2 regions of the Pseudoalteromonas sp. PS1M3 genome follow, and region 2 is predicted to be linked to the other one. Evidence: riboswitches for the same ligand, from Rfam matches in the RefSeq annotation. Region 2 holds a riboswitch; the other holds the start of a gene.
The links. A riboswitch is a leader RNA that binds a small molecule or an ion and turns the genes downstream of it on or off. The one in region 2 is predicted to bind lysine.

Region 1 (12,260 bases), 1.3 Mb from region 2:
CACCACCAGTACCTACGGTGTCTGGTAATAACATACGGTTTAACCACGAGTGAATTACACCGTCACCAGGGCGAAGTGAAACACCGCCACGGTTCATGATGAAATCAGGAAGCGTATGGTGCGTGTTTACGTCAATTGGTTTAGGGTAAGCAGAGGTATGACAGAATGACTGCATTGTTAAATCTGCAGAGAAACCTAAACATGCTAAGTCTTTAAGTTCATCACGTGTCATAGGACCAGTAGTATCTTGCGAACCTACAGTAGTCATTTTAGGCTCACAGTATTGGCCTGGGCGAATACCGGCTACGTTACATGCTTTACCAACCATTTTTTGCGCTAGTGTAAAGCCTTTGTCTGACTCTTCAGTCACTGCTGGTACTTTAAATACATCAGTAGCACCTAAACCTAAAGATGTACGTGCTTTGTCTGTTAAACCACGACCAATGATAAGTGGAATACGACCACCAGCACGAACTTCATCAAGGATTACATCTGATTTAAGTTCGAAAGTAGAGATAACATCATCAGTACCATGGCGTTTAACAACACCTTCGTATGGGTAAATATCAATTTGATCACCCATGTTGAACTCGTCAACATTTAATTCGATTGGTAATGCGCCAGAATCTTCCATTGTGTTAAAGAAGATAGGTGCTATTTTGTTACCTAAACATACACCACCAACACGTTTGTTTGGTACAAATGGGATATCATCACCCATAAACCAAAGCACAGAGTTAGTAGCAGACTTACGAGAAGAACCAGTACCTACAACGTCACCTACATAAGCAAGTGGTAAGCCTTTAGTTTTTAATTCTTCAAGCTGTACGATAGGACCTACTTCACCTGCTTTATCTGGGTTTATGCCATCACGCTCATTTTTTAGCATTGCCAAAGCATGAAGTGGGATATCAGGACGTGACCATGCATCTGGTGCAGGTGATAAGTCATCGGTGTTTGTTTCACCCGTTACTTTAAATACAGTAACAGAGATTTTTTCAGCTACTGCTGGCTTATTTGTAAACCATTCAGCTGCAGCCCAAGATTCGATAATTTGCTTAGCAAACGCATTGCCTGCTTTGGCTTTTTCTTCTACGTCGTAGAAAGCATCAAACATAAGTAATGTGTTTGAAAGGCCTTTTACTACGATTGGCGCTAATGATTCGTCATCAAGTAGGTCAATCATTGGCGCGATATTGTATCCGCCTAGCATTGTTCCTAATAATTCAGCTGCTTTTTCTTTAGAGATAAGAGAAGTAGTCGCTTCACCTTTAGCAACAGCGGCTAGGAAGCCTGCTTTGATGTAAGCAGCGTCATCAACACCTGGTGGTACACGATTGATTAATAAATCTAAAATGAATTCTTCTTCACCTGCCGGTGGGTTTTTTATTAATTCAATAAGATCAGCAGTTTGCTGAGCATCTAATGGCGCTGGTACGATACCTAACGCGGCACGTTCTTCTACGTGTTTACGATATTCTTGTAGCACAATATTGCCCTCTTGGTGACGTGAAAGTATTCGGTAGCGCTTCATGCGCACTTGTTACCCAATACTTATAGTATTCTAACGCGTAATTATAAAGCTTTTATAGATAGATGAAAATCCATCCAGTTACACAACTGATTATACCGACTATAAACACTATGAATAGTAGTTACGGGAAATTCTATTTCCATGAATACTTGTTAAGTAATAATCATTACTATTTAGGTAGACAAGCATAAATAGCGGCCATAAAAAAACCCAGCATAAGCTGGGTTTTTATAATCAAAATAATCTATTAACGTAAAACTTTTACTGTTTTGATTGTTTTGATGTGCGCTTCAACACGACGATTCTCTGCGTGTGCAGCGGCTGTGTTAGCTTCATTTTTAAGGCGCTCTTCACCTAAACCTACCGTAGTAATGCGGTCAGATGCAATACCGTCAGCTATTAATTGCTTAGCTACCGAATCAGCACGCTTTTTAGATAGCATTTTGTTGTAAGTCGCTTTACCTACTGCTGAAGTATGACCTTCTAAAAGCACTGTTGTATCTGGGTAATCTTTTAAGAAAGATGCAACTTGATCGATGTCGTCTAAGTAACGCTGTGATACAGCAGCTTTGTCGTTAGGGAACGTTACTAATAAGCTCACAGTTACTTCTTTATCTTCATATAAAGTACAACCAGTACCATCAACAGCATCTGTCATTGGTGTATTAGGACACTTGTCATCAGCATCTAAAATATTGTCATTGTCGCTGTCTACTGGCTCAACCATAACTTCAACAACCTCTGGCGCAGGCTGTACCGGCTCAGCAGGCATAGTGTTTTGTCCAAAGAAATAGTTAATACCTAATTTAGCGCCAACATCTGTGTAACCTTTATCAATACCTTGGTATACAGCAGTTTCAACGTTAGCGAATAAGTTGTCAGTAATGAAGTGTCTGTAACCAACACCTGCATTTAAGAACGTGTTGTCATCAACAACGTCCATTGATTTAATACCAACTAAACCGTAGAAAGGACCGCCATCTAAATGGTAAAGCGCATCAATACCAAAACGGCTACCGTCGATGTTGTTACGGTTACCAGCGGCTTTGTCGAATGCATTGAAATCAAGATCTGCATACTCTAAACGAGCACTCCAAAAATCGCTGAAGCGGTAACCCGCTTCAAGACCAAAGCCAGTCGACTCGTTTACGTCAAGACCAGCCTGTGCGCTCATATTTTCCCAAGACGCATCGTAGTAGTCGCCAAATGCGCCAATGTAGAAACCTTCTTGCTTGTCAGCAGCAAAAGTAGATACGCTAGTTGCAGCTAACGCAATTGCAATAGTTAGTGATTTTAATTTCATTGTTTTCTTCCCATTTTAACAACTAATAAATTGTGGCTAATTAAGTACTAGCTCACTAAGTTTTATACAGACTAACTCAACTTTTGTTAATCAATACTTAACGAAAAATAAAGTTTATAATTTTTTTCAATGCGATATAACGATATCCAACAAATCAGTTTAGGTGAAATTTAAAACTTTACCTAGCTAGAAACCAACTAGTTGATCATATAAATCGATAATCTGCAGAAGACACAAAGACAACTCAATCAATTGTTCTTGCTCACAATGAAACTAACTTATCTTTATGTTTAGATAGTAACACCGGAATTTGCTTTGCTCAATCAATGAACATCTCTGTGCTAAAATATCGTTATTTATAATCATTAACTTATCTATTTTTACAACACTTAAGTACCACAAAAAGTTTTATAGTCGGTATCATTTGACGGTACCTCTTGAAATTCGGCCATATCATCGCTGAACAGGTACGGTTTATTAGCTACTTTTACAAAACGGCTCATCAGTTTACTTGAACCAAGCTCATTATATTCAGCTAATATTGTTTCAATTATATGATTTCGCGGAATTATACGTGGATTGGCTGCTCGCATGGTTTTGTAGCTATCGTTACTTGTTCGGCTTTGCCACTTATTCGCCCACTCAATTAATTCTTTTGGAATAGTTGCATTGCCATTCACAAACTCCGTCAGTGCATCAAAAGTATTGGTGTAATCAAGATGATGTGCTTGCAATAATGTTAGTAGCTCAGAAACAAGATCTTTGTCGCCCTCTTTTGCACCAGCCAGGCCTAATTTTTTGCTCCACATTACTGTAAATTGAGTATTAAATTGCTCTGAAAAATGATGTATAACTGGAGTAAGTAATGACACAGCTTTTTCTTCATCATCGCTAATTAATGGGATAAGGCTTTCAGCTAAGCGAGCACAATTCCAACTCGCCATATTTGGCTGATTACCAAAAGAGTAGCGGCCTTGCTTGTCTATAGAGCTAAATACGGTGTCAAAATCAAAGCTATCCATCATTGCACACGGGCCATAATCTATAGTTTCGCCACTTACGAGCGTGTTATCGGTGTTCATAACGCCATGAACAAACCCAACGCGCATCCAATTAATAATCAAGTTCACTTGATTGCTAATGACTGCTGTCAAAAAAGCGATATACCGCTCAGGACCTTCACTCGTTATTTCAGGGTAATGGCGTTTAATTGCTAAATCAGCTAATTTTTTTAATCCCTCAGCATCGCCTTGGGTTGCTAAGTATTGAAACGAGCCAACACGAATATGGCTGCTTGCTAGGCGAGTAACAACAGCCCCTGGTTGAGGCGTATTACGGTAAACCGCTTCGCCGGTACCAACCACAGCCAAACAACGAGTAGTGGGAATACCTAATGCGTGCATAGCTTCACTCATTACGTATTCACGAATAGCAGGGCCTAATGCACATCGCCCATCGCCACCTCTAGAATACGGGGTAGCGCCTGAGCCCTTTAACTGAATGTCCCACAGCTGGTTTTTATCGTCATTTATAGCACCAAGCAAATGCGCTCGCCCATCACCCAAGCGCGGCGAAAAGTGACCAAACTGGTGCCCAGAATAACCAAGCGCTACCGACTTTATTTGCTGTGATTCATTGCCTGCAAAGGTACTAGGACGCAGCTGCGGCTCAACACCTATATTAAACTGCTTTGCTAACGCTTCGTTCCACAAAAGCAGTTGCGGAGCTGCAACGCTTGATGGTTGATCTTCTATTGCGAAATTATCTGCTATGTCTGTGTATCTCGGCACTAGTTTCATGGTTAATTTCCTGACTGTTGACGTATACCTACGCGATTGTCACCCACACCATAGGCCACAATTAAACTCAGCTCTTGCATACTTAAACCACTTTGCTTTTGCATTTCGTTAAAAAATGCCTGCGCAGCAGTGAGTGATTTTTTAGTTTGCAGCCCACCATCAATAATTTTATGTGCCCTTAGGTAACTTTCTACATCTCGCGAAAGTAAAAAAGTATCTTTACCAAGCGCTCTTAAGGCATACGGGCCAGTATTTCCACCCAAACGGGCGCCGTGTTTTTTTAAATATGCCCATAAACCAATAATGTCATCGCTTGGCCAGTTAGCTACGAACTTGCTAAAACTGCCATATTCCTGTGCTATTTCGTGGATCATGTAGGCATTTTCAGGAATTGTTTTCACTTTTTTATAATTACGAATAATACGCTCATCACTCGCTTTTTGCTCGAGCATATCGGGCGGCATCATTAATAGCTTATCAACGCTGAATTCCCAAAAAACCTCTCTAAAGCCCGACCATTTGCTGTTTATTACCGACCAGTAAAAACCACTTTGAAAAACTTTTCGGGTAAATTCTTCAAGCCAATCGTCGTCACTTAATGCGCTTAATGCTTTTTTAGATAAGGGTTTTGCGAGTAATAACTTAAGCATTTTTTCAGAGCCTTTTCGCTCTACTGCTCGCTTATAAATATCGCTAAATTTTTCCATACTTATTAAATACCTCGCTGCTCATAGGGTTAGTTTACGAGAAAAGCAGCCAATACGTAACCACCCACATTTTCGATGAACTAATCTGTATCCTGCAACTTGACACCTAGACGGCTAAAATGTTTTAATCGCCGCAATTACCCTATTTAAATTGTATTTTGTTAAACCTTTTGCGGTTAAACAAAATACAAAGGGCTAGAAGAGGTGCGTTATTCAGGTAGCGTATGTTAGGAGCGCAAACTCCAGTGAGCATACGTCAGGGGAATACCGCCGAGAGGTAAACGCTTTTGCGAAGCAATTACTTCGGGCGACTAGGTTGAATCCTAGCGACTGTCACCAATAGCTGTTTTAAAACAGCTTATTAGTTTGGTGGAGAGCTTCTGGTCTTAAATAATAAGGCCGTGCGCCCTATTATTTTAAGCCCATTCGCTCTTCGAATACTGTTCGAACGACGTTAATGCGGCTCACATCATACAGCCCCTTTAATATCTCGAACACCTTATAGGTTCGTAAGAGATGATCAATAATTTCAATTTAGATGACTACGCACTGTGGACAGCGCTTGTTACGCCGTTTGATCAACAAGGTAATGTTGACTACGACACGCTCACAACACTTGTTAGCGAACAAGAAGCAGCACACAACGGTATTTTACTGCTCGGTAGCACAGGTGAAGGTTTAGCCCTTACGCTTAATGAGCAGCAAGGCATTGTTGAGCATGTGTGCCAATTAAAACCCAGTGTACCGCTTATGGTTGCTGTTGGTGGTAGTAACTTGGCCCAACAAAAAGAATGGGTTAGCTACTGTAACCAATTACCTATTCACAGCTACTTATTAGGCTCGCCTCTTTATGCAAAACCAGGGGCTGTAGGTCAAACACATTGGTACGAAAGCTTATTAAACGAAAGCGCGCATCCGTGTATGTTATACAACGTACCTGGGCGCAGCGGTGTAAGCATTCCTATCGAAACCATTGAAAACTTAAAAGCACACCCAAAACTGTGGGCCTTAAAAGAAGCCAGTGGCAACATCACCCAATTTGAAGCATACCGACAAGCCGCGCCTAATTTAGCTCTATACAGTGGCGACGATGCACTTATGCCCTACTTTGCCCAAGCAGGTGCAAAAGGCTTAGTATCGGTTGCGGCAAACGCGTGGCCTTTGCAAACACACGAATTTGTAAAACGCAGCTTAAGTGGCCAACACCCCAATTTATTTGCTCAGTGGACTCGCGCTATTGATAGCCTATTTGCTGTAGCAAACCCTATTCCCGTTAAAGTGCTAATGCACCAACAAGGCCGCTTAAGTAGCCCGTTGCTGCGCCCGCCTTTAACGCATCTTGAGTTAACGCAAACCGATTGCATTACCACTGCAAACGACACCATTTTATCTTGGCATTAAATACAGGTTTTTATAATGAGCTGGTTAGAACTACTTAATAATTTAGAATCGGGCGCAGTACGCGCAGCATCACAAAACGAAAGCGGTCAATGGGAAGCTAACGTAGAAGTAAAACAAGGCATTTTAGAAGCCTTTAAAAATGGCACTAACACCGAGTTTGCAGGCGGGTTTGTTGACAAGCACAACCTTGCACCGCAAGAGTTTAGCACTGACGACGGCGTGCGTATGGTACCAGGTGGTTCAAGCGTTCGTCGTGGTGCCTACGTAGCTAAAGGCACTATTATTATGCCACCAGCGTACGTAAATATTGGCGCATACATCGACGAAGGCACTATGGTTGATAGCCACGCGTTAGTGGGCTCGTGTGCACAAGTAGGTAAAAACGTACATTTGAGCGCAGCCGTTCAACTTGGTGGTGTACTTGAGCCAATCGGGGCAAGCCCAGTTGTGGTTGAGGACGATGCGTTTATTGGCGCAGGTTGTGTCATTGTTGAAGGCGTAGTGGTTAAAAAAGGCGCTGTACTTGCACCAGGCGTACGCTTATCTGCAACCATTCCGGTGTACGACTGCGTAAACGAGCGCCAGCTAGATAAAGGCGAGCCAATTCCAGAGTACGCCATTGTAATACCTGGCTCTCGCCCTGCGTCTAACGAGTGGGCTCGTGAGCAAGGCCTAAGCATGTCGTGTGCGTTAATTGTTAAATACCGCGACGAGCAAAGCGATGCATCGTTATTGCTAGAAGAGGTTTTACGATAATGAGCTTTTTGAGCACGCCAATCAAAACCGCTGTTAATACGCTTACTCAGCAACTTGATACCCCTTTTTTTGTTTACGACCTAGATAAACTAAACGCACACCTTGCGCGCTTAGTTGCGCAAACCGATGTAAAACTTTGGTATGCAGTAAAAGCGAACCCGCTTTCTAAGATTATTCAAAGCTTAGATAGCGCAAGCTTTAACTTTGACGTAGCAAGTAAAGGTGAACTTGAACAAGTCCTTGCACAAGGTATTAGTTCGCAGCGCGTGCTCAACACAGGGCCTGCAAAGAGCTCTAAACAAATTAAACACTTTATTGAGCGCGGCGTACGTATTTTTGTTGCCGAAAGCCTCAATCAAGTGCGTTGGTTAAACCAACAAGCGCAGCTGCAAAATACGCAGCTGCAAGTTTTATTGCGTGTGCAACTACGCTGGCCTGAAGGTGAAAAAAACCCACTAGGCGGCGACAGCCTAACTCCGTTTGGGCTTGGCTGCGATGAATGGCAAGCGCTCAATACTGGCGATTACCCAGCACTTAATTTTGATGGCCTGCATATTTTTCAGTGGGGCAACATGCTTAGCACGCAAAAGCTAAGCGAGCTGTGGTCGCAAATGATTGCACCGCTTACCACCTTGGCTAATAACTTAAATATAAACCTTAAAATTCTCGATTTAGGCGGCGGTTTAGGCATTCCTTATACACAAAACGAGACAATCCTTGAGTGGGATGGCCTTATAGCCGCGCTTGCTAAAATTAAAAAAGAGGCGGGTGTAGACGAGCTTTGGATGGAGCTTGGCCGCTACGCTGTAGGCGAATGCGGTCATTATGCTAACCCCGTAGTAGAGTGCAAACAAAACTACGGCCAACAGCAAGTTATTTTAACCGGTGGTATTAACCACTTATTGCGTCCTGCTGTTACAAGCCAAGATTTTCCTGCGGCGTTATTGCGCGAATCAACGGCGCCAGAACAAGCAATGAGCCTATATGGCCCATTATGTACTGCCCTTGATTGTTTAGGTGAGCATACCCTACCAAGCGATTTAAACGAGCAAGACTGGCTGGTATTTAGCCAATGTGGCGCCTATGGTTTTACCGAAAGCATGCCCTACTTTTTATGCCATGAACTAGCCGCAGAATATGTGTTACAAAATGGCGAGCTCACCTGTGTGCGCCAAGCAGAAAATGCCAGTCACTACTTAAGGTAATAAACATGAGCATAACAACACCCATTAGCCAAGAAAACATTGTAGTAGGGGAAGTAGCAAATGGCTTGCCTCTCACTATTCCGGTGTATCGCTTAAAAGGCGACGGCACAGGTCCAAGCGTGTATATTCAAGCCAACATGCATGGCGCCGAGGTACAAGGTAACGCGGTTATTTTTCAGCTGCTAGAGCAGTTAAAACAGCTCAATTTAAAAGGCGACATTACCTTAGTACCATATGCTAACCCTATTGGTTGCAATCAAAAATCAGGGGAGTTTACCCTTGGCCGATTCGACCCAATTACGGGCACTAACTGGAACCGTATGTATCACTACAATAGTGATTTAGTCACCCAGTTTGCCAAAGATCATAGCCAGTACGACGATGCAGCTTTAAAAAATAACTTTAAACAAGCCTTGCTTGATGAAATAGACACCAAACTTAACGGCCCTGCATATTTACTCAATACCGGTAAACGCATTGCGCTTAATTTGCAAAAGCTTGCGCACCAAGCCGACATAGTACTCGATTTACACACAGGCCCTATTTCAAGTAAGCATTTATATTGCCCAACCTATGCAACAGACAGTGCTCGTTATTTTAATATTGAACATGTACTGCTGATCCCAAGCGACTTTGATGGCGCTATGGATGAAGCTAGCTTTTGCCCATGGTGGCACTTAAGCAATGCACTTAGCGCGCAAGGGCGTTCGTTCAACGTGCAGGTAGAAGCCTTTACAGTTGAGCTAGGTAGCCAAGAAAAAATAGATTTAAAAGAAGCACTCAACGATGCAAAGAGCATATTATGCTACCTAAATCATAAGAACGTATTAGTAGATGCACCGCATAAACCAGCTAATATAACTCGCTATGCGTGTAACCTAGATGACTACTTTGCCTATTACGCCCCTATTGGCGGCATGGTTGAATATATAGCACCACTTGGTAGTCATATTAAAGCAGGCGAGCCCATCGCACATATTTTACGTATGGAACGCTACCTAAGTGAACAACCATTACAAACGCTGACTCTTGATTGCGATGCTATCGCTATTTTGCACTTTGCCTCAGCAAGCGTAAATCAAGGCACTGAGTTGTATAAATTTTTTACAAACGTATTTGAGCTATAGCTCACCCTTCTCATTGCGTGAGAGTACATTAATCTCCTAAGTTAATGTACATTAGATAAAGCGGCTTTGGCCGCTTTTCTTTTGATCTGTTAGTACCGCTTTTAACGTAATGTAAACAGTTCAGTAAAAGTTCACTGTACCTAATGTAAAAAGCGTTATAATAAAATAAATCACAACCTACCCAATACTCACAAGGAATTACAATGAGCTGGCGCCACTGGATCACCCTTTCAGCTTTACTAAGTACCGCAGCATTTGCGCAAGACGAATTACAAACAAACGAGCAAGACAGCAGTATAGAACTCGTCAAGCAATGTATTTTGAATGAAGTGATTGGGGGCGATGGCAAGCAAACACTCGATGAGCTTCGTAAAAAATGCTCTGCACTGGAAGAAAACAAACAACTGACCGCACTCGATAAACGCCAAGCACGTGAAGAGGTTGGTAAAAAAAATCGTAATGTAATCACCCCCCACAAACGTAATTACATATTGCCATTATCATACGTATCGCATCCTAACGATCGCCCTTTTGACCGTTTTGATGAGCTCACCGATGAACAAGATGGTGATACGCTCGATAACTTAGAAGCAAAATATCAACTTTCAATCAAGGTTCCCTTGTTTGACGAATTTTCTGACGAAGACCAAGCCTTGTATTTTGGTTTTACGCTGCAATCGTATTGGCAAATTTATAACTCAGAAATTTCATCGCCATTTCGTGAAACCAACTACGAACCTGAAATTTTTTGGATAAATTATCTGGATCCAAAAAACGTACTTTGGGGCGATGAAATGGCTATTGTGTTAGGTATTTCACACCAGTCAAATGGTCGAAGCCAACCAAACTCACGTTCGTGGAACCGTATTTACGCCGACTTCATATGGGAAAACCGAGGCTTTGTTTTTAGCTTTAAACCTTGGTATCGCATAGCTGAAGACGAAAAAGAAAACCTGCTAGATGCAAAAGGTGATGATAACCCTGATATTTACAAATACATGGGGTACTTTGAATTTAGCGGTGCTTATCGTTATCACGACCATGAATTTAGCTTTATGACTCGCAATAATTTAAATTCAGACAATCGTGGTGCACTTCAGCTTGATTGGTCATTTCCTTTGTGGGGCCGCGTTCGTGGCTACGCGCAATACTTTAACGGCTACGGTGAAAGCCTAATAGATTATAACGCCGACGTTGAGCGTATTGGTGTGGGTATATTATTAACTGATTTGTTGTAATATCAGCTTATAAAAAAGCCAAGCATTAATTATTAAGTGCTTGGCTTTTTTTCAATTAAAAATTACTCGTTATTTTTTTACGGCAAAAACACCTTCAAACTCAGCAACTACGTTGTCACCATCATAAATGATTACCGGTACCACATAACTTGTTTTACCATCGGCTTCTAAATCGCTTAATTTGCCTTTACACGCTTGTAAATCTACACAACCGCGCGGATCTGTATTGAGTGGTTTCAGGTACTTAATACTCGCATCGGCTAAAACTATGCTACCTTCAAGTCCCGCTTCTTTGAGCGCCAAATACGTTGCACCCCAGCCAGTTAATGTCGCTAAACTATAAATAGAACCAGCAAACATGGTGTTATGTAAATTTAAATTAGCGTCTAAATCAGCGCTGGTTGTAAATTGCCAATCGGTGTAACTTTCTACTTTAATGCCCATTGCATCACTAATAGGAATTGATTCTCGCCAGATATTTTGCAGTACCTGAGTCCAATTTGGATGGCGGAACCAACCCGGCTCACTCGGTTTTTGCTTAACCATTTTATAATGCTGTACGTCACCATATGCCAAGTGCGCTTTTTCTTTTAATTCGTACCCATGACGCTTATAAAATTCAAGCGCTCGCTCACGTGCAAATAACACCAGCTCATCGGCATTTTGTGTCCACGCTATTTTTTCTAAATCGTGTAACAGGCGACTACCAATATGCTGATTTCGGTTACCTTCAGCCACAGCCATATAACGAACCTGAGCTTGCTCGTGGTTATTAAAATGTAATCGAGCCACACCTAATACATCACCCTCTTTATTTTTTATAAAGCGGTGTTCAGCGTCTTGTTCTAAATCATCTTGTTCAGAACCTCTTGGTTCCCCCCAAGGAGCGCGTAAAACCTGCCAGCGTAATTGATAATAAGCTTGCCAATCTTCGCTACTTTGTGGGGTACTTACCTGAAACATACTTACTCCTGTTGCTGTAAAAGCCGCATGTAAAAATTTAAAAAGGCCTCAACCTATTGATGGCAAATACCATACTCCATCTTAACAAAACTGCAAATACGACTTTGGTGAAGCTTTTAAAATACGTAAAAAATTAATGACAGATCCCATTGCGCTTTACTAAAGCTGGTTTATGCTAAATAACATGACCACATACATTGATGCCTCAACAGGCCTAATTAACAGTC
Region 2 (12,260 bases):
AGCTAGAGTCAAAACTAAAAGTCCAATCGGTTAGGTTGTTATCCTCTCGGTAAAAAACTGCTGAATTAAGCTGCCAGGTTTGCTCTTGTATTAAATAGCCAAGCTCTAGATTTTTAGTTGTTTCGCGCTCAAGGTTGTAATTACTTCTAAATAACCCGCCTTGATCACTGCCACCAATAGCGGTGTAGCCTGCAACTTGGCTCGCTTGCGCATACGATAAGTAAACGGTTTGCTCAGAGCCATCACTGTTTTGAGTGTTTAGTGAAATATCGCCAATGAGCGATAACTCAGAGTCATCTCGGTTTGTGTCGTCAAAAGCTGCACCTAGGCGAAGTGTTAATAGCTGGTTTTGTTTAAGGTCGATTTTATACTCAGGTAATACGCTCAGTTTGTAATAAGTGCGTGAGGTAAAATTATTCTCAAGTGTGGTCGATTCTATTTCATCTTCAATATATTGCGCTGAATAATTTACTGCAAACGAGGTGTTTTGTGCATGGCTTCCTGATACCGCAATCGATTTTACTTTAGTTTCATGAAATGCTTCAAAGGCGCTTGGGTTCTCACGAGAAAATACATAATGGTCGTTGTGTTTTCTGTAATATGCCGACACCTCAAAATGGCTATTGTCAGCGTAATTTTGCTGGTGGTTAAGCATGAGTAAGCGGGTTTCTAGTTCTTCTGTTTCGTTTACGCCAAATGGTGTGTACATATTTGGCCAACCAAAAAACTTTTCTTGTGAGCCATACAGCACATCGGTTTGCGAATCCGTACCTATTAACTGTATACGCGCAGAGGCGCGGTTAAAATCGTGATCGCCGTTTTCTATTGAACCGTCACTTTGTGAATGAGAATATTCGCCCTCAAAGCCCAGCTGCCAATTTTTAGCATCGTCGACATCGGTGCTTATTCCTGCGTAAATACTTTGTAAGTTAAAGTCGTTTGTACCGGTACCTACAGAGACATTGCCGCCAGTTTTGATGGGTTTAAAACCAAACGAAATCGATCCCACAGAGCTGTTCATACCGTTTAAGGCATTGTCGGCCCCAGTTAAAACGTAAGGTCCAGTTAGCATTTGCGGTGCAATTGGGAGCTCAGCAACGTAATGACCTGTTTGAGGGTCGAGTAGGGTAGCACTGCCGACTCTAAACCCTGTGTTTTCGAAAATACCGCCACGAATTGTTACATCAGCCTGGGCTTCTGCCATATTACGTGATTGTAAATCAACACGAGGGTCGTATTCTAAATTAGAGACGGGGGAGTCAAAGGTACCAACGGGTAATTTATTTGCCGTGGCCGATGCCTCAACAGTAATTTGTTCTATTGCTGTTTCGGTGTTGCTTGTAGCTTGCGCATAAGAAAAAGGTGTAACGCTGCACAGCAGTGCAGAAAATATAAAATGCTCAGTGCGATTCATGGTGTATCTCATAATGTGTTTAGGCACTAATAAAAACTATATAAAGCGGGTGGGCTAGCTTAACTTAGTCAGTACAATTTTGTGCGCTATTGTACAGTAATTATAAAAATCTGCATTTGATAATCATTTGTATAATTAACGCGTTACAATACATATGTATTTTAATTAACTTTATTGAGTTAGATAAACGATGACAGTTCAGCAACACAATACACTTTATTTTGCCGGCGGCTGCTTATGGGGCGTGCAAGAATTTATGAAACATTTACCCGGCGTTATAACAACCCAAGCTGGGCGTGCTAACGGCGCAAGTAATACCACGCAAGGAGAATACGATGGTTATGCCGAGTGTGTGAAGGTAACGTTTGACTCAAGTGTTGTTTCACTAAATCAACTGTTTGACTATTTTTTTGAAATTATTGACCCCTATAGTATTAATAAGCAAGGGGAAGATGTAGGCCCAAAATACCGTACAGGCATTTACAGCAAAAACCTAAGTCATCTAGACGCAGCTAGCAATTATATAAATAAGCGCAGCGATGCCGATAAAATTGCTGTAAAGGTGGAGCAGTTAACCAATTACGTACCAAGCGATCCAGAGCATCAAGACCGATTAACTAACCATCCCGATGATTACTGCCATATACCGCTAGATTTATTGTATAAGTATAAATTGTAAACTTGATACTTAACGCTATGTAAGTAATTAGAAGCTATTGCTTCTCGCGCAAGCAAGCTTAGCGCCTACAAAATAACACCCACAAAAAAGCTCACATTTTGTGAGCTTTTTAAAAACTAACTTTAAACTTACTGCTGCTTTTGCGGCGGGAAGTTACTTAAAATATTTGCGACTGTTTTTTTAATTGAGGCTTCGCGTTGCTCAGGTGTTTGTTTTTTCTTCAATCGGCCTTCTTTAGCACCGCGCCATATTAGTTGATTAGATGCACTGTCTACAATATCGATAACCAATGTACCCACTTCGTATTCACGCGCTGTTGTGTCTCGTTGAAAACCAGTACCCCAGTAACCCCAACGGTTACTGTAACCAGTATTAAATGTATCTACTTCTAATTCTTTATCTACCGATGCATGATAGTTAACTAGTACGTCAGCTTGGGCTGCATTTACTAATGTCATACCAAGGGTGTTTGTAAGCTCATTATTTACCGCAGTACGCACGCGTTTTTCCATTAAACCGTTAATTTGGTAGTTGTTGGTGTCTTTAGTTAAACTCGCGTTTTCTACCCAAGCAAATGTTTTAAAATTACTAAAGTTAGCTGATTTATCGTAATCCCAATCAGGGGTTTGAGTACAAGCGCTAAGTAGTGCTAGTGCTGCAACAATAAGTATATTTTTCATTACGTTTGCTCCAATAAAATGCATTACCTTAAAATAACACACCTTATATAAATGTGTATTATTAAAAGGTTCTAAAAATTAGTTTAGTGTGATGAATATGAATGACTAATTAATACTAATTAATACTAATTAATACTAATTAGCCACTCAAAAATTTAATGCTCTACTTCTATCCAATCTTTTTCATCTACCCAGTTTTGTGCGCCATCTTTTACCGAACGAATCGGCACAATGTAGTCACAACTTATTTGCGGCTTAACTGAGGCAAATATAGGCACAAAGCCAAAGCTCAATGCGGTTTCTATAATTGCTTTTTGGTTTTGCGGGTCAATGTCGGCCGCTTCATCAATATAAATAGGTATACGGTACAGGTTTTGTTCCTGATCGCTTAATAAGTAACGAATAAACAACATGCCACACAATAACTTAATAGTAATACGTGTGCCATTTGAGCCGGCTGAGTCTATTTTTTCAAAGTGTTCGGTTTCGCCAGCGCGGTTTACCACTTCAAAACGAATATCGAACAAGTCAGTTAATGTAAGGCCTGCTTTGTCTGAGGCGAGTTTTATTAAGTGATCTTTTGCTTCGTTTACTGCGCTTTCGCTGTAAGGTTCTTGGCTTAATAAATCAAGCGTGTCGCCTTGCTCAAACTGATGCGACGTACTGATAATGGTATCAATACTATCAACCAGCATTTTGCGTGGTATCACGTTAATTTTAAACGCTTGCAAGTTAGAAATACGGTGCTGGCTTATGCCTTTATTAAAGCTATTCATTTCGCGGCGAAGGCGGTCTAAGTCTTCACGCAAGCCCTTAATCGTGGCGGCTACTTCGGTTAGGGCTACACGGCCTTGGCGCTCAACGGCATCGCGTTCGTTATCAAGGTTATGAAATGCGCTAATAAGCTTTTGGTATTTAGTAAATTCGTCGGTTTCGTTGTCGAACTTAGTAATGCCTGCGTTATACACATGCAAATAGGTATTACGCACGTTTATGTCAAAGTTGCGAAGCTCTTGGCAGTCTTTATTAAAGTGATGTACTAAGTCACTTAAGTTATCAAAGTCGACTGTTATATCAATCATGTATGGGGTCACTTTACCGCTGTATAAATCAAGCGTGTGATCAATTCGCTCACTTTTAACTTGGCGAAGGCGTTCGGTTTGGCGATTAATTTGTTCTTGCTTAGATTTAATTAACGAGCGTCTGTCTGCAATTGAGCCACTATTTTTTTGAATGTCTTGCAGGTAATCGTCAACTTGTTCGCGCTCTGCTAATAATTGCTCTTTTAGCATGGCTTGCGCGTCTACCGACTGCTGCATTACTTCAAATTGCTCTAAACGTTTTAGTGCTCCCTCAAGACTCATTAACTCGTCGTAAAGTGCGTCTTTTTCTTTTTGTTTATCGGCAACATTGGCTGCCACTTCGCGCTGTTGTTTAAACTCTTTTAACGCGTGTTCAAGCGCACTTAACTGCGCGGTTAATTGCTCTTTGTTTTCGCCGCTTTGCATGTGTACTGGCGAAAGCTTTTTAAGTTTAATACTTGCACCTGGCAAAGTAAGCACACCGCCTTTAACGTTATCGCTTAATAATGATAAAAATTCCCCAAAGGCATCCTCGTCATCAATGGTTATATCGCCATTAGTGGTTGTTGCAAACGAGAGTAGGTCGGGGTTTAAGAGTCGCGATATTTCTTCTACTTCTTTAAGCGATAGGTCTTCGCGCATACGGGTGAACAAATTAAACTCCAGGTTTTTAAGCTGCAGTTTTAAGCTTTTAATTTGTTTTTGCGTTTCGCTAATGCGGTAATCAAGCGTGTGCAAGCTTTGCCCTTGTGCGCTGGTAATAGAGTGCGAAAGCGACTCGTAGTCTTGCTTAAGTTGGCCAAGGTTGGTTTTAATTGTGGCTTTATTTACCAGTTCAAACTCGCTTTTAAGGGCGCTGTAATCTAAAAACCATTGCTCAATTTGAGTTTGTTTGCGCTCTATATCGCGCGATTGCTGTACGTATAGGCTTTGCTTTTGCTCAAATTCATGCTTTTCGTGTTCAATGTCTTCAAGTGCTATACCAAGTTCACTAAGCTGCTCTTCTTGGTAGGTGTCAAAGTCAATGAGTGCTTGGTCAATTTTAGGCGCGTACGCTGCTAATTTACCTTTAAGCACGGTTTGATTTTCAAGCATTGATTCAAGTGCGCTTATTGGCTCTTGCATTGATTCAAGGGCTTTTAATTCGCGCTTAGCCCGGTTTACTTTGTCAAACGAGCGACGCCATACTTCGTAAAAATCAACCTTTGAGTTTGACATATGGCGCTCAAACACTCGCAGCATAAAGCGTTTAACATCGCTTGCGCCCAATTTGTGTAAGTTAAGAATACGCCTAAAAATTTCTTTATAAATAGCGGAGTCTTGCACGTTATTAAGCGGGATCATTTTTAAATTAATGTCGCCGTCAAAGGGCGTTGCGCCGCCGGTAAGCAGGGCGTTTAGCTCTTGTGCTTTTAACTCAATAGGATTGTAATTAAGCGACTTTAAATGATTAAACAGCTTGGTAAATTTAATTATGGTATTACCTTGCGTGTACTGTTCTAAGTCGAGCTTGCCCTGATAACAAAAGTACTGGTGCGCGTAACCGGCTATTTTACCCAGACCCGCTACACCAATAACCACCGAGCCATGGGGGAGGTTGGCTTCAAGTAAAATGTACGACTGAACCGATGAAAAATAAAACTTACGGGTTTCATCTAAATCGTGCCCGTCCCATTCGGTAAGGCGTAAATCGTTTATAAGCGGAAATTGTAGGGCGTTAATAACCGAGCTTTTACCGGTATTATTTGGCGCACAAATAGAGCTGCTTTTATCAAGCGGGATCACACACTTTGCATAACCTGCGGTATTAAGCAGGGCGAGTTTACTCAGTCCGTATAAGTTGTTCATTCCTCGTCCTCCGTAATGTAGGTTTCTTCGTTTACTTCCATTAATGCATCAATGTAGCGGTGAATAGGGGCTTGTAGCATAAAGCCGCCTTCTACTTCACGGGCAAGGCCTAGACGAACCATACGTAGGTAAACATCTTTTCGTAAATCTGAGCCCGAAAATATCTCAAGCTGATCAAACAAGTGCTTGTTTATTTGCACTAAGGTTTGCATCAGTTCTAAATCGTTTACTTCATCAAACAGGGCGCGCATTGGGTCTTTACCTGTATTGGCAAAGTGCTCAATTAAAATGTAAATAGTGAGTGCGATAGCGCGAGATATTTTACCCATATTTGGCGTACTTTCGTCGCTGGCAAAATAGTAAAAGCCACGGCTATCGTGTTTTATGTCATGGCCTAATGCGGTAAATAGTGCGCTGTAAGATTCAATGTGTTGGTCGAGTTCTTGCCACATTACGTTGTCTTGTTCGCAAATGTGATAACCCGCAGTTAATTTTTTATTGATTGCTTGCAGGTGAGTGAGTTCTTCTAGGTTTATATGTGTCATGGTAATTACTTATCTGCCTTAGTATTAGGCTGAGTTGCTGAATCTGATGCCTGAGAATTAAATGGGTAAAGTGAAAAGTGTTGGCCGGCAATTTTAACTCGGGCTTTTTCATCGCTTTGGCTAATTTCAATGTCGCTATCACTGACTAATTTTTGATATAAAAAGAGCATTTCGTCGGCGTCTAAGTCGGGGTAGCTTTCATCTAAAAACTGCAGCAGCGGCTGTGGTTTTTTACGTTTTTTGTTAAAGCGTTTAGCAAAGCTTGTTTTTACATCGTTGTAGTCAGGAATGTTAGGCGTTACAAATGCGGGTACGTCTTGTTGTTCGGGAAGTTGATATTCTTCATGTTCAAATTCTACCAAGCTTGCCATGTACGCGATAATATGGCGTTGTTGCCCAAGCGAATAACGCTGAGAGTCGGTTACAAAATTAGGTTGTACAGCGCTTAGCATGTTATCTACGCCATTTTTACGCACAAGGCCGAGCACTTTGGCCGCTTGGCGTGTAACTAAGTTATTTCGGCGTAGCTCTTCGCGCAGGGGCATGAGCATATCGGCACTTTTACGCAAACTCTCTCGGCCCATTAGGTTCATTTCGAGTATGCGAGTTCGTAGCTGTTCTAGCATGCGTTTGTCGATGTATGCTTTACCAGAGCGTTCAATAAATTCGATTTGTTTACTGATTTGCTGCTCTATTATTGTAAAGCAGGCATGAAAATCGCCCCTAATATCGACCATTTCAAGCATGGGCTCTATATATTCGTCAAAGGCTTCAATTACTGCTTTGTAGCGTTTTTGTAGTGATTGCACCGCATTGTTTGATTTAGCTTGTTCAACAATATTTAAAATGGCGTTTTCGTTGTGCGCGTAAAGTTTCATTATTTTACGTACCCGATCATCCATAATACGGCTAAATCGGCGTAAATCGTCAAAGTCTTCCATGCTACCAGCGTTATCTAAACGATTACCTAAACGGGCAAGATCGTCTACTAACACGCTAATTTCTTGTGCTAAGCCCAAATGCTCTTCTTGCAGTAAAAAAGTAGCAAAGTCAGCAATTGCACGGTTAATTTCAAGCTGTGATGATTTAGCCAGTGGAATTAAAATATCTTGATTGAGCAAACGGTTTGTTTCTTTGTAAATGCGCTCGTTGTTCCACGTGGGTTGTTTTTGCTTTATCGCATTTTGCACGTCTTTTAGGCTAAAGTCGGCCATTTTAAAACGTTTAAATAATAGCTCTAAAACTCCCCAATGTTCGCTAAGGGTATTTAGTCGCTTTTTAGCTGGGATCATAAGGTGTTACAACATCCTAGTAATTTATTATTGAGAATTTAGAAGCGTCTCATTATTACGTATTCTAATTAATCTAGCCTGTATATGGTATTCGTTTTTAAGACTATTTAATAATAGTTTTTGTATAGCCGCAGTGCTAACATTCGCGCCGAAAATAGGCACGTCGAGAGGGACTTTGCGTGTGTTCTTTAAAACAATATCAAAGGTTATTTAATACCCATGGTTTCCACGATTATTCTAACCCTGATAGCGATCGGATTTTTATTGATTGTTATAGAAGATATCATCCATGTAAATAAAGCTAAAACCACGCTTTTTTTTGGCACGCTTTGCTGGATCCTCCTGTTTATTTTCCCTTTGCATGGGCAAAGCCCAGAGCAAGTACAAGAACTCCTTAACGAAAATATTTTAGAGATAGCATCGCTGTGGTTGTTTTTAATGGCCGCCATGACCTTTGTTGCTTATTTAAATTCAAAAGGGTTTATCGAAAATATTGTGCACAGAGTAATGCCAACAAGTATTAGCGAACGCAAGCTGATGTTTTTGGTTGGGGTATTTGCGTTTTTGTTTTCGTCGGTTTCAGACAACGTAACGGCTACGTTAATATCGCTTGCTGTAGTTATGTCGTTAAAACTACCGCCTAAAAAGCTTATAAAATATGCCACACTTATTGTGTTTGGTGTTAACTCCGGTGGTGTGTCGTTAATTACCGGTGACGTAACAACCTTAATGATATTTTTAGATGGCAAGGTAACCATTGCTAACTTATTACTGCTTATTGCGCCTGCATTTATTAGCGTTATGCTGTTAGCAGCAATGCTAAGTGTTGGCATGAAAGGGGATGTAACCTTTTCAAAGTCTGGAAAAAAACGCATAGAAAAAACCGATATCACCATTGCAGTTATTTTTGTATCTACAGTTATAAGCATACTTGCGCTGAGTGTAATTTACAGTGTACCGCCTTTATTAACTTTTTTATGTGGCCTATCAATCATGTTTTTAGTGGCGCAATTTTTAATGCGCAAAAAAGACATAAACAAAAATATTATCGACTACGTACGCGACATAGAATACGACACCTTACTGTTTTTCGTCGGGGTTTTATTATTGGTAGGTGCATTAAAAGAGATTGGAATGCTAAGTAAGTTTACCGACCTTTACACCGTTATGGCGCCACAGTACGCTAACTACTTAATGGGTATTTTGTCGGCCGGGGTTGATAACGTACCGCTCACTGCTGCTTTACTAAAAGCTAATATAGTAATGAGCCAGCAAGATTGGTTATCGTTTACTTATGCAACTGGTGTTGGTGGATCTATGTTAATTATTGGATCGGCTGCGGGTATTATTGCTATGAGTAAAGTAAAAGAGCTAACTTTTATGAGTTACTTACGTTTGTCGCTCTATTTGTTAGTAAGTTATACCGTGGGTTATGCGGGCGCTTATTACATGGGCGGGTTTGTTTAAGTTTTGCTTAACAAACCGCATTAAAACGCTTGACAGCTAGACGTCTAAACGTTAACTTTCAAACCCCACTTTATAGTGGGGTTTTGTTTTATTAGCCATTGGTTAATACAACATTCAGAAGAGGTGCGATACTTAGGTATTTAATGGTAGGTGACGAACGCCCATAACCATTAAAGAGGGAAGTACTCGCCGAGAAAACCAACGTTACGTCGATGTTGTTTTTCGGTTTATGGGGCTGAATCCTCAAAACTGTCACCAATCTAGGTGGAGAGCTTCTGGCAGTGGATTTACCTTCAAGCATTCACTTGCCAAGTTCTTCTTGTTTTATCGCGGTTTGGATACCGCAAAAGGAGACTAAATGACTACCCAATCAGTGCCGCAAACAGTATCGGACGTTAAATCAGATTACATCGTTGCCAAATTTGGCGGAACCAGTGTGGCTAACTTTGATGCGATGAGTCGTTGTAGCGAAATTATTGTTGCCGATAAAAGCGTACGTATTGTTGCTGTGAGCGCCAGTGCCGGCGTAACTAATCATTTGGTTGCACTGTGTAAATCAAGCATCACCCCACAGCAGCGCCAAGAACACATTGACGGTGTGCTAGCCATTCAACAGGCTATTTTAGATGAGTTATCGCTTGATGCCGATTTAGCAGTAGGTTTTAACGAAACTTTAAAAGCATTTCAAACGCTAGCGCTTGAAACACTGACAACTGATCAGCAGCACGATGAGTTACTTAGCTTTGGTGAACGTTTATCGTCGTATTTATTTGCGCAAGTGCTGCGTTTAAAAGGCTTAAATGCCGATCGCTTTGATGTACGTAAAGTACTTAAAACAGATAGTCAGTTTGGAAAAGCAACGCCAAATGTAAGCGCAACAGCACAAGCTGCTAAAGAATATTTGATCCCACTGTTAGATGACCAAGTTATTGTAACCCAAGGTTTTGTTGGTAGTGACGAATTTGGACAAACAACAACGCTTGGCCGTGGTGGGTCTGACTACAGTGCCGCTTTACTTGCTGAGGCAATAAACGCCAAAAGCGTACATATTTGGACTGATGTTGTGGGTATTTTTAGTACCGATCCGCGATTATGTGTAAAGGCATCGCCCATTGCTCGCTTAAGCTTTGATGAAGCCGCTGAAATGGCTACCTTTGGTGCAAAGGTATTGCATCCTGCTACTATTTTACCCGCTAGCCGTAGTCATATTAATGTGTTTGTTGGTTCAAGCCGCGAGCCTGAACGTGGTGGTACGTGGATAGAGCGTGAAAAATCGCAGCAGCCAGGAATTCGCGCGGTAACCCAACGTAAAAATCAAATTTTGCTCACCCTTAAAAGCCCTGAAATGTTATTGGCTAGTGGCTTTTTAGCCCGTGTATTTACTATTTTAAGCGAGTTTAATATATCGGTTGATTTGGTAACTACGTCTGAAATTAGTGTAGCAATAACGCTTGATAATGCGCCTAACGCGTCGCGCCCAGAGCTCGACCAAGCGTGTTTAGATAAGCTTGCTGAATTTTGCCATGTATCGGTTGAAAACAACTTAACACTGGTGGCACTTATTGGCTCTGAGATTCAACTTCGCCAACACGAAATGAACTTAATGCAGGTATTAAGTGACTTTAATATTCGCTTAATTTGTCATGGAGCAAGTAAGCACAATCTATGCTTTTTAGTCGAACAAAGTGAATCTGATAATGTGGTTCAGGCTATTCATAGTCGTTTGTTAGAAGCTTAACTAGCAATACCAATTCGCAATAATACTTAATCATTTTTAGGGGCTAAAAGTGTCGCTATCTGCATTAAAAAATTCTCATTTAGAACAACTAAATAACGAATTTTTTGCCTAGCTATCAACACGTTTATCTATCCTCGAAATAGATCACTTAATTTAGCGGGTTGGTATAAGCGAGACATCGGTTAACAAAAAGCACCGCCAGCCGGTGCTTTTTTTATGCACTAAGGTTAAATCAAACGTCTCCGTTTGCATGTTTACTACTTGGCTGCTTGCGGTCAAGCTTACTAAGGTTAATTCGTTAAATACGTTGGGGCTAAGTAATTTGGCAATAGGGCGACTAGTTGCTTTAGCTAATGACTCTTTTAATGTCCAAATTCTAAAAAAGGTATTGGCTTGGCTTTGCGTATTAGGTTGAGACGTAATTAATGTAACTTCGTCTGTGTGGTAAAAATGCTTGGCTAGTTTTTCAAACGGGCGCGTTAAGCTAATTTTTTCAAGGTCGAAGCCAAACGTCTCGCTTTCTAAATTTAAAGCAACCCCAACAAAACCATGAGAGTGCGATATACACGTATTAATAACGCACTCGTTAATATGCAGCTCTAATTTAGCTGTGGATTGGTTAAAACTTGTGTTAATGGCATTTAATGGCACATTTGAAAATTCAGGGAAGGTGGATTTTACAAGCAATTTTAAAAGTAAGCGGCTTGCTACATATTCTTTTTTAGCTATTTGGTTTTTACGGCGGTTAATAACGGTTAATTCAAATTCGCTGAGTAAGCTCGCCAAGTTGTAATTAGCCAAACTAAGTGTATTAGCGTCGAACAAAAAAACGGTACTTTTGCTTTTAGGTAAATTGGCAAAATCTGTTGGCGTTATGGTTAAGGCGTTATTAAAAAAATGTGCGGTCATATCAGCTCAAAAAGTAAAAAGTCGTTGTTATTGTGAGCAGTTAACGCGACAAACAAAGGCTGAATACAATTTTATTACTCAGCTGGCATTAAATATGGTTTAATTCACAACAATCAAAATAATAACAGATTTGTAGATGTATGGCACAAATGCGTGATGGGTTTCAAAGCCGACTTGGTTTTGTTTTAGCCGCTGCTGGCGCGGCAGTGGGTTTGGGTAATATTTGGGGATTTCCTACACAAGCTGCTAATCATGGCGGTGGAGCATTTTTACTCGTCTATTTTCTGGTTATCTTTTTATTGGCGTTACCGGCGCTATATACCGAGCTTTATTTAGGCCATAACGCACAAGCAAACCCGGTAAAAGCGCTGGGTAACGCATGGCAAGATAGCAACCGTAAAATAGGTGCAGCTGCGGGCTATATTGGCCTTGCGGGTGCTGTGGTCATGTTGAGTTTTTATTCAATTGTTGCAGGGTGGATGCTGTCGTACGCAATTGAGCCTGTTACAACGTTTGTTGGTTTACACAGTGTGAGCGAGTTTTTACACAGTGACTCGCAAGCCCGTAATTTTGTATTTACACCATTAATGCTTATTTTAACGGCCT

Region 1: it holds a riboswitch for lysine, as region 2 does, so the genes downstream of both, dapA (4-hydroxy-tetrahydrodipicolinate synthase) here and lysC (lysine-sensitive aspartokinase 3) in region 2, are expected to answer to the same signal.

Annotation. Positions count from the first base shown of each region.
Region 1 covers NZ_AP022624.1:3,335,452-3,347,711, forward strand. Annotated here, with positions in the region: gene acnB (bifunctional aconitate hydratase 2/2-methylisocitrate dehydratase) at 1-1,489, opposite strand, end outside; gene PS1M3_RS15545 (OmpA family protein) at 1,782-2,837, opposite strand; gene PS1M3_RS15550 (YdiU family protein) at 3,227-4,636, opposite strand; gene PS1M3_RS15555 (DNA-3-methyladenine glycosylase I) at 4,639-5,343, opposite strand; lysine riboswitch at 5,535-5,731, shown strand; gene dapA (4-hydroxy-tetrahydrodipicolinate synthase) at 5,860-6,744, shown strand; gene PS1M3_RS15565 (2,3,4,5-tetrahydropyridine-2,6-dicarboxylate N-succinyltransferase) at 6,760-7,500, shown strand; gene PS1M3_RS15570 (PLP-dependent decarboxylase) at 7,500-8,705, shown strand; gene PS1M3_RS15575 (succinylglutamate desuccinylase/aspartoacylase family protein) at 8,711-9,832, shown strand; gene PS1M3_RS15580 (phospholipase A) at 10,036-11,070, shown strand; gene PS1M3_RS15585 (bifunctional GNAT family N-acetyltransferase/hotdog fold thioesterase) at 11,140-12,033, opposite strand; gene PS1M3_RS15590 (spermidine synthase) at 12,206-12,260, shown strand, end outside.
Region 2 covers NZ_AP022624.1:2,019,374-2,031,633, reverse strand. Annotated here, with positions in the region: gene PS1M3_RS09310 (TonB-dependent siderophore receptor) at 1-1,414, opposite strand, end outside; gene PS1M3_RS09305 (peptide-methionine (S)-S-oxide reductase) at 1,605-2,093, shown strand; gene PS1M3_RS09300 (DUF4136 domain-containing protein) at 2,222-2,773, opposite strand; gene PS1M3_RS09295 (ATPase) at 2,929-5,703, opposite strand; gene PS1M3_RS09290 (hypothetical protein) at 5,700-6,248, opposite strand; gene PS1M3_RS09285 (hypothetical protein) at 6,254-7,540, opposite strand; gene nhaD (sodium:proton antiporter NhaD) at 7,760-9,007, shown strand; lysine riboswitch at 9,118-9,290, shown strand; gene lysC (lysine-sensitive aspartokinase 3) at 9,366-10,745, shown strand; gene PS1M3_RS09270 (4'-phosphopantetheinyl transferase superfamily protein) at 10,899-11,654, opposite strand; gene PS1M3_RS09265 (sodium-dependent transporter) at 11,795-12,260, shown strand, end outside.